DNA from 2 places in the Streptomyces doebereineriae genome. Region 1 is predicted to be linked to the other one. Evidence: riboswitches for the same ligand, from Rfam matches in the RefSeq annotation. Region 1 holds a riboswitch; the other holds the start of a gene.
What was found. A riboswitch is a leader RNA that binds a small molecule or an ion and turns the genes downstream of it on or off. The one in region 1 is predicted to bind cyclic di-AMP.

Region 2: linked by a shared signal. The riboswitch ahead of RNB18_RS19050 (M23 family metallopeptidase) and the one ahead of RNB18_RS24525 (M23 family metallopeptidase) in region 1 are both predicted to bind cyclic di-AMP.

The regions. Positions count from the first base shown of each region.
Region 1 covers NZ_JAVREZ010000008.1:279,591-284,190, reverse strand. The annotation lists gene RNB18_RS24530 (alpha-galactosidase) at 1-580, shown strand, start outside; cyclic di-AMP (ydaO/yuaA leader) riboswitch at 878-1,049, shown strand; gene RNB18_RS24525 (M23 family metallopeptidase) at 1,052-1,972, shown strand; gene RNB18_RS24520 (DUF6250 domain-containing protein) at 2,279-2,998, shown strand; gene RNB18_RS24515 (SGNH/GDSL hydrolase family protein) at 3,141-3,926, shown strand; gene RNB18_RS24510 (TetR/AcrR family transcriptional regulator) at 3,971-4,579, opposite strand.
Region 2 covers NZ_JAVREZ010000006.1:71,804-76,403, reverse strand. The annotation lists gene RNB18_RS19055 (GntR family transcriptional regulator) at 1-379, opposite strand, end outside; gene RNB18_RS19050 (M23 family metallopeptidase) at 569-1,321, opposite strand; cyclic di-AMP (ydaO/yuaA leader) riboswitch at 1,335-1,501, opposite strand; gene RNB18_RS19045 (M16 family metallopeptidase) at 1,693-3,081, opposite strand; gene RNB18_RS19040 (M16 family metallopeptidase) at 3,078-4,478, opposite strand.

The sequences.
Region 1 (4,600 bases):
CGACCTCGGGGTGCTCAGCCGCACCGACCAGGTGTGGACCTCGGACAACACCGACCCGCTCGACCGCCTGGCCATTCAGTACGGCTTCAGTCAGATCCACCCCGCGCGCGTGATGGCCGCCTGGGTCACCGACAGCCCCAATACCCAGCTCAACGACCGGGTGAGCTCGCTGCGGTTCCGGTTCGTGAGCGCGATGGCCGGGGTGCTCGGGGTCGGCGGGGACCTCGCGGAGTGGACCGAGGAGGAGCTCGCCGAGGCCGGGCGGTGGGTGGCTCTCTACAAGGAGATCCGGCCCTTGGTGCAGCGCGGCGACCTCTACCGGCTGAGGCCTCCGCGGGGCGGCCTGAGTGCGGTGCAGTACGTCCTCGGGGGCGAGTCCGTCGTCCTCGCCTGGCTCCAGGCGCAGCAGTACGGCGAGCCGGTCCCGGCGTTGCGGCTGCGTGGACTCGACCCGACGGCGTCGTACGAATGCCCCGAAACGGGCGAAGTGCACCGAGGGGCCGTATTGCTGCATCACGGACTTCGTACCGGTTTGCGCGGCGACCTCGATGCGACGGTTATCCGACTGCGTCGCATCTAGGGCTTCTGTCCGAATTAATAGCTTCCTTCCAACTCCTTCCGGAATCAGGGTTCCTGTGAATTCGTGACGTGAGGAGCGTCATATCCGTGACGGTGTGTCGCCCGTCATGTTCACGTAATTCGCAGGTTCTACAAGGGGATTCAGGCCGGGTAATGGGCGCCCGATCCACGCAGCGTGACCGGTAATTCTCTTAAGGGATCAACAGGAACGCATACACAGGGAACCTCTCACTTGTCCCTTTGCGTCTTGTTCGCTTACGTTCGCCACCGATCCGGTCGGACGCCCAATCCTGCCGCCGAACGGATTCCGCTCACTCACTCACCCGTGCACGGCAGGAGCGGGGGACCCACAGGTAGTTTCGCCTGTTCCGGTCTCCGGAACGGCTTGGGGTTAAGTCGCGTCTCGACGCGGCCGGGCATCTCCAGCTCGCACCCGACAGCTCACCTCGCAGGCGCCGGAGAGGAATTCACCATGCCCGCGAAGGGTAAGCACCGCCGTCCGAAGTCCCAGCGCTTCACCCGCTCGATAGCCGTTGCCGGAACCGGAGGCGCCGCTCTCGCACTCCCGTTCATGGGGGCCACCGGCGCTCACGCCGCCACCCCCCAGTCCGTGTCGGAAAAGGCCGTTCAGTCGCTTCCGGTCGCGCAGAAGTCCGCTGAAAAGACGGCCGCGAAGACCTCGACTGTGCGCACCTATTCGGTGCGCGTCGGCGACTATCTTTCGAAGATCGCCGATGAGCAGAACGTCAGCGGTGGCTGGAAGAAGCTCTACGCCGACAACCGCTCGGCCATCGGAGACGACCCGTCGCTGATCCACCCCGGTCTGAAGCTCTCGATCGGCAAGAAGGCCAGGACGAGCACCACGAAGACCGAGTCCTCCGCTTCCTCGTCCTCCTCGAAGGCGAAGAAGACGGAGAAGGCGGCGTCGAAGTCGTCCTCGAACTCGACGGCCGCCACCCAGAGCTCCGCCACCACCAGCTCCAGTGGCTACACCCTTCCGGTCACCGGCGCCACCATCGGCACCGGTTACCGCGTGGCGGGCAGCATGTGGTCCAGCGGCTACCACACCGGCGTCGACTTCGTCGTCCCGACCGGCACCTCGCTCAAGGCCGTGGCCGCGGGCACGGTCGTCTCCGCGGGCTGGGGCGGCGCCTACGGCAACCAGGTCGTCATCAAGCTCAACGACGGCTACTACGCGCAGTACGCCCACCTGTCGCAGCTCTCCGTCTCGGCCGGACAGGCCGTGACCGAGGGTCAGCAGATCGGCCTGTCCGGCGCGACCGGCAATGTCACCGGCCCGCACCTGCACTTCGAGATCCGCACCACGCCGGACTACGGCTCCGACGTGGACCCGGTCGCCTACCTCCGTTCGAAGGGTGTCGCCGTCGGCTGACAACGCCCCCCTGTGCCACCGAAGGCCGGACCCCGATCCCCGGGTCCGGCCTTCGGTGTTCCCGGTCTGAGCCGGTCCGCGCCTTCATGATCACTTCATTGCGTTCTTGTGGCAGGCGCGCTCAGGGCGTCGACAGGCGGGGGAGGGTGGGGACAGAGTGAACTCCGTAGTGGGGCAAGCGCTTTCTAGACTGTGGGAGGTCACTGTGTCCGGCGACCCACTCTCTGCAATCCACGTACCCCGACTGTCGCCTGGGCTCCGAGACCCCTCGTGCGCCCGGGCCGTCCCCGGAAGGAACGCTCTCGCATGACGACCACCCGTAGAGCCTTCGGAGCCCTCGCCGCCGGCACCGCCCTGGCCGCCCTCGCCCCCGCGGTCACCGCGAGCGCCTCGCCCCGCCACCGTCGCCTCATCGCCCACGACGACTTCCGCCACGGCCTCGGTCGCTGGGCCGTCGAACTGGAGCAGGGCGGCACGGTCACCGCGCAGCGCGGGGTGTTGGAGGTCGACGTGCCCGCGGGCGCGACGATCTGGTTCAGGCAGCCACTCGAAGGGCCGTACGTCCTGGAGTACACCGCCACACCCGTCTCCGCGGGCGGGGCCAACGACCGGGTGTCCGACCTGAACAATTTCTGGAACGCGGTCGACGTCCGGTCCCCCGACGACCTCTTCGCCACCCGGCGGGGCGGGGCGCTCGCGGAGTACGACTACCTGAAGACGTACTACTCGGGCTACGGCGCCAACTACAACACCACGACACGGCTGCGCCGATACGTCGGGGAGCCCGGTGTGCGACCGCTGATCTACGACTACACCGAGCCGCTGCTCACCGCGAACGAGCCGAACCGGGTGCGGATCGTCTCCGACGGCTCCAAGGTGCAGTGGTGGAACAACGGGCGACTCGTCTTCGACTACAACGACCCGGAGCCTTATACGACTGGGCACTTCGCGTTCCGGACCACGTGGAGCCACTTCCGTATCAGCGACTTCAGGGTATGGCGGTCGCAGCGTCAACGTTCCCGATGAGAGACCTATTCCTTGTTTGGTGAACACTTTAGGAGTGGCTTATCTCACCGCCCGTCAAGCCCTTCCTACGGTCGCGTAGGTCACATTCGAAGGTGAATCATGAACGGCTGTGGCAGACGATTCGAAGGATGACAGCAGTTCAGTGATCGGGTCGTACGTGGCGGTGGGGGACAGCTTCACCGAGGGCGTCGGCGACCCCGGCCCCGACGGGGCGTTCGTCGGATGGGCCGACCGGTTCGCGGTACTTCTCGCGGACCGGCGGCCCGAGGGCGATTTCAGGTACAGCAATCTCGCCGTACGCGGGAAGCTGCTCGACCAGATCGTCGAGGACCAGCTTCCGCAGGCCGTCGAACTGGCACCGGACCTGGTGTCGTTCTGCGCCGGCGGCAACGACATCATCCGGCCCGGAACCGACCCCGACGAGGTCGCCGAGCGCTTCGAGCGGGCGATCGCCCGGCTCACCGAGGCGTGCGGCACGGTCATGGTGACGACCGGCTTCGACACGCGTGGCGTTCCCGTGCTCAAGCATCTGCGGGGCAAGATCGCCACGTACAACGGACATGTGCGGGCCGTCGCCGACCGGTACGGATGTCCGGTGCTCGACCTGTGGTCCCTGAAGACCATTCAGGACCGGCGGGCCTGGGACGGCGACCGGCTGCACCTCTCCCCGGAGGGGCACACGCGTGTGGCCCTCCGCGCGGGTCAGGTCCTCGGTCTCGAGGTCCCGGCCGACCCGGACCAGCAGTGGCCGCCGCTTCCGCCGCGAGGTCCGCTGGACGTGCGACGGGACGACGTCCACTGGGCCCGGGAGTATCTGGTGCCGTGGATCGGGCGTCGGCTGCGGGGGGAGTCCTCCGGGGACCACGTGACGGCCAAGGGCGTGCTGTCGCCGGACGACATCAAGACCCGGATCGCTTCGGTGGCTTGAGCTGTGCGCGTGGCCGGGGCCGGGCGGATTTCGCCCTGCCACCGCTATGCGGATCCCGTGCCGTCCAGCCCGAGTTCGCGGGCCAGGGCCTCGTCCACCCACGCCTGGGCCCGGGACCTGGGCACCGCGCCCGCGTAGGACGTCAGTTGGACGGCCAGGCCGTCCAGGAGGGCGGTGAGGCGCAGGGCTGTGGCTTGCGGGTCCGGGCAGTGGAACTCGCCCGCGGCCACGCCCTCGGCGATCACTTCCGCGAGTGCCGCCTTCCAGCGCCTGTCGAGGTCGCGGGTGACCTCCTGGAGCGCCGGCTCGCGCAGGGCCACCGCCCAGCCCTCGATCCACAGCCGCCAGCCCTTGGCCTGGCCCGTCGGCGCGTACCAGCGAACGGCCGCCCGCAGCCGACGCAGGGCGCTGGTACGGCGGCCCAGGAGCTTGCGCAGATGGGCCAGATCGTCCTCGGCGGCGTAGGTGAACGCGGCGGCGACCAGCTTCTCCTTCGTGGAGAAGTGGTAGAGCACCAGGGCGTTGCTGACTCCGAGCGCCGAGGCCACGTCGGCGATCCTGACGGCCGCCACGCCCCGCGCCTCGATCTGCTCGATGGCGGCCCGCAGCAGCTCCTCGCGCCGCTCGGCCACTGTCAACCGCACTCTCGCCACGGGGTCACCCTAAGCCGTCGC
Region 2 (4,600 bases), on a different contig from region 1:
CCAGGGAGCGCAGATCCTCGCTGTTGCCCCTCCTGGCCCGTTCCTGGCCCAGCCGGACCAGGCCGCGCAGCACCTTCAGATGGGCCTCGGTGCGGCGCTGGGCGGCCCGGGAGGCGCCGAGCGGCTCGAGGAGCATCCGCATCTCCAGGAGGTCGGCGCCCTCCTGCTCGGTCGGCTCTGCCACGCACGCGCCCGCGTGCCGCCGCGTCACCACGAAGCCCTCGGCCTCCAGCGTGCGCAGGGCTTCCCGGACCGGGACACGGGAGACTCCGTAGCGGCGGGCGAGCAGTTCCTCGGTGAGTCGGCTGCCGCGCTCGTAGACACCGGCGACGATGTCGTCCCGGATCGCCGTGCATACCGAGTGCGCCGGAATACGCATGTCCGACCTCCGTCTTAATCCCCGTGAAACGTCGCCGATTGACGTGTGTTCAGTGACTCTATTGCAATGAACGGGAATTTCCGACGGCGGACCGGAATCCGAGGATATTTTTTGGACAACGGGGCGGCGGAAACGACGAAACCCCGGCTCGGGGGAGCCGGGGCCTCGCGGAGATCGCGCGGTGGGTCGTCAGACGTTCACGCCGTGCGAGCGCAGGTAGGCGACGGGGTCGATGTCCGAGCCGTACTCGGCGGTGGTGCGCGCCTCGAAGTGCAGGTGCGGCCCGGTGACGTTGCCGGTCGCGCCGGACAGTCCGATCTGCTGGCCCGGGGTGACCGACTGGCCGACCGAGACGCCGATGGACGACAGGTGGCCGTACTGGGTGTACGTGCCGTCGGCCATCCTGATCACGATCTCGTTGCCGTACGACCCGCCCCAGCCGGCCTCCACGACGGTGCCGCGGCCGACCGCGTGCACGGAAGTGCCGCTCGCGGCGTGGAAGTCGACACCGGTGTGGCTGCCGGACGACCACAGGGAGCCGCCGGTCTTGTAGCCGGTCGAGACGTAGGAGCCGGAGATCGGGACGACGAAGCGGTTGAGGCGCTCGCGCTCGGCCTCGCGGGCTGCGCGCTCCTTGGCCTCGCGTATCTCCTTGGCGCGCGCCTCGGCCTTGCGCTTGGCCTCCGCCGCCGCCTTCTTCTGCGCGGCGGCCTGCGCCTGGGCGGCGGCCTGGGCGTCGAGCTGGTCGGCGAGGGACTCACCGGCGCTGACGACGGGCATGAGGCCGGTCTGCTCGACGGAGTTGTCGGCGGCGAATGCGGGGGCGGCGATGGTGCCGATGACGCCGGTGGTGGCGAGGGCCGCGACGCCCGCCGCGCGGGCGGTGGTGCGCTTCATGCGGCTGGGACGACGGTGCTTCCCGGTGGCGCAGGTGAACGCCATGTGGTGGCTGGTCCTTTCCTTCCTTCTCGCCTACCGGGTTAGCTGACGGGTTCGGAGCAGGAAGGTCTCCTACGGACTCCCTCGCGGCTCGCGCGGGCGTCCGATTCACCCCAGGGACGCGTGATGTGGGTCCCCGGCTCCCCTGGCTCGCGCCATGCGGGGACTCGGCGATGACTGTCCGGTGCCGCGGGCGCGGCGCAGTGCCTGACGGACAGCCCAGAGGACGCTAAGCGGGGCCACTTTCAATCCCCAAACGGATCACGGGTTTTGTAGCGCATCCCACAGGGCAGACAGGCAACCTCCTGCCCAATTCGGACATCTGAGGGCCCTGGTGGCGCTTGCGTCACCAGGGCCCCCGAGGTCGGGTGCCTCTACTCGGCCGTCACGACCTTGACTTCGCCGATGCCGAGGGCCTCGACGGGCTCCTTGATGGCGGCCGCGTCGCCGACCAGGACCGTCACCAGCCGGTCCACCGGGAAGGCGTTCACGACGGCCGCGGTGGCCTCGACGGTGCCGGTCGCGGCGAGCTGCTGGTACAGGGCCGCCTGGTAGTCGTCCGGCAGGTGCTGCTCGACCTGGTCGGCCAGCGTGCTCGCCACGGCCGCCGCGGTCTCGTACTTGAGCGGCGCCACACCGACGAGGTTCTGTACGGCGACATCGCGCTCGGCGTCGGTGAGGCCGCCTTCGGCGAGCGTGCGCAGCACCTTCCACAGGTCGTCCAGGGCGGGACCGGTGTTCGGGGTGTCGACGGAGCCGCTGATGGCGAGCATCGCGGCGCCCGAACCGTCCGGGGCGGACCTGAGGACCTGCCCGAACGAGCGCACACCGTAGGTGTAGCCCTTCTCCTCGCGCAGGACACGGTCCAAGCGGGAGGTGAGGGTGCCGCCGAGGCAGTACGTGCCGAGCACCTGCGCGGGCCACACGCGTGCGTGCCGGTCGGCGCCGATGCGGCCGATCAGCAGCTGCGTCTGGACGGCGCCCGGGCGGTCCACGATGACGACCCGGCCGGTGTCGTCGGCGGTCACCGGCGGCACCGGCCGCGGCCGGCCCGTGGAGCCGGTCCAGGAACCGAGGGTGTCGCCGAGCAGGGCGTCCAGGTCGATGCCGGTGAGGTCGCCGACCACCACGGCGGTCGCGGTGGCGGGGCGCACATGCTTCTCGTAGAAGCCGCGCACGGCCGCGGAGTCGATGTTCTCGACCGTCTCCTCGGTGCCCTGGCGCGGGCGCGACATGCGCGAGTCGGTCGGGAAGAGCTCCCGGGAGAGCTCCTTGGCGGCGCGGCGGGACGGGTTGGCCAGCTCGTGCGGGATCTCGTCCAGGCGGTTGCGGACGAGCCGCTCGACCTCGCTGTCCGCGAACGCGGGCGCCCTGAGGGCGTCGGCGAGCAGACCGAGCGCCTTGGCGAGGCGCGAGACAGGCACTTCGAGGCTGAGGCGGACGCCCGGGTGGTCCGCGTGCGCGTCGAGGGTGGCGCCGCAGCGCTCCAACTCGGCGGCGAACTCCTCGGCGGAGTGCTTGTCGGTGCCCTCGGAGAAGGCACGCGCCATAATCGTGGCGACGCCGTCCAGGCCGGCCGGCTCGGCGTCCAGGGGTGCGTCCAGGAGCACCTCGACGGCGACGACCTGCTGGCCGGGGCGGTGGCAGCGCAGGAGCGTGAGGCCGTTGTCGAGCGTCCCGCGCTCGGGGGCGGGGAAGGCCCAGACCTTGGGCTCGCCCGCCTGCGGCTGCGGGTGGAAATCCATCGCGGCGAGCTCGGTCACTTGGCCGCCTCCTCGTTCTCGTCGGTGGCTTCCACGGTGGCCGCGGACTCCGGGTCTTCGGCGCCCTCGGCGTCCTCGGCGCTCTGGGCGATCTCGGCCGGGGCGGTGGGCTCGTAGACGAGCACCGCGCGGTTGTCGGGGCGCAGCTTGGCCTTGGCGACCGCCTGGACCTCCTCGGCGCTCACCTCCAGGACGCGCTGTACGGCGGACAGGGCGAGCTGCGGGTCGCCGAACAGGACGGCGTAGCGGCACAGTTCGTCGGCGCGGCCCGCGACGGTGCCGAGCCGGTCCAGCCACTCGCGCTCCAACTGGGCCTGGGCGCGCTCCATTTCCTCGGCCGTGGGGCCCTCCTCGGCGAACCGGGCGAGCTCCTCGTCGATGGCGGCCTCGATGACCGGTACCTCGACGTCCCCGGAGGTCTTCACGTCGAGCCAGCCCAGGGAGGGCGCACCGGCCAGGCGCAGCAGGCCGAAGCCGGCCGCGACGGCCGTACGGTCGCGCCGTACGAGCCGGTTGTAGAGGCGGGAGGACTCGCCGCCGCCGAGGACGGTGAGGGCGAGGTCGGCCGCGTCGCACGCGCGTGTGCCGTCGTGCGGAAGCCGGTAGGCCGCCATCAGGGCGCGTGCCGGGACCTCTTCCTCGACGACCTCGCGCAGCTGCTCGCCGATCGTCTCGGGCAGGGAACCGTCGCGGGGCGCGGGCTTGCCGTCATGCGACGGGATGGAGCCGAAGTACTTCTCGATCCAGGCCAGCGTCTGCTCCGGGTCGATGTCGCCGACGACCGACAGAACCGCGTTGCCCGGCGCGTAGTACGTGCGGAAGAACGCGCGCGCGTCCTCCAGCGTGGCCGCGTCCAGGTCGGCCATCGACCCGATCGGGGTGTGGTGGTAGGGGTGGCCCTCCGGGTAGGCGAGGGCGGTGAGCTTCTCGAAGGCCGTGCCGTACGGCACGTTGTCGTAGCGCTGCCGTCGCTCGTTCTTGACGACGTCCCGCTGGTTCTCCATTGACTCGTCGTCGAGGGCGGCGAGCAGGGAGCCCATGCGGTCGGCCTCCAGCCAGAGGGCGAGCTCCAGCTGGTGGGTGGGCATGGTCTCGAAGTAGTTGGTCCGCTCAAAGCTGGTGGTGCCGTTGAGCGAGCCGCCGGCGCCCTGGACGAGCTCGAAGTGTCCGTTGCCCTGAACCTGCTTCGAGCCCTGGAACATCAAGTGCTCGAAAAGGTGAGCCAGGCCGGTACGTCCCTTGACCTCGTGGCGTGAGCCGACGTCGTACCAGAGGCACACCGCCGCGACCGGGGTCAGGTGGTCCTCGGAGAGCACCACGCGCAGGCCGTTGGCCAGGCGGTGCTCGGTCGCTGTCAGGCCCCCGGTGCCTGCCTGGTCTGTGGCCGTGTGACCCATGGGCATGTACGTCCCTTCGATCGCGGTCGCGGTCGTGGAAACCGCGGTTGTCCTGCCGGTCCTGCCACTGTATGCAAGCGTGCGGACCCTCGGCGAAGTTCCCGCAGCGCGTACGCCCACAG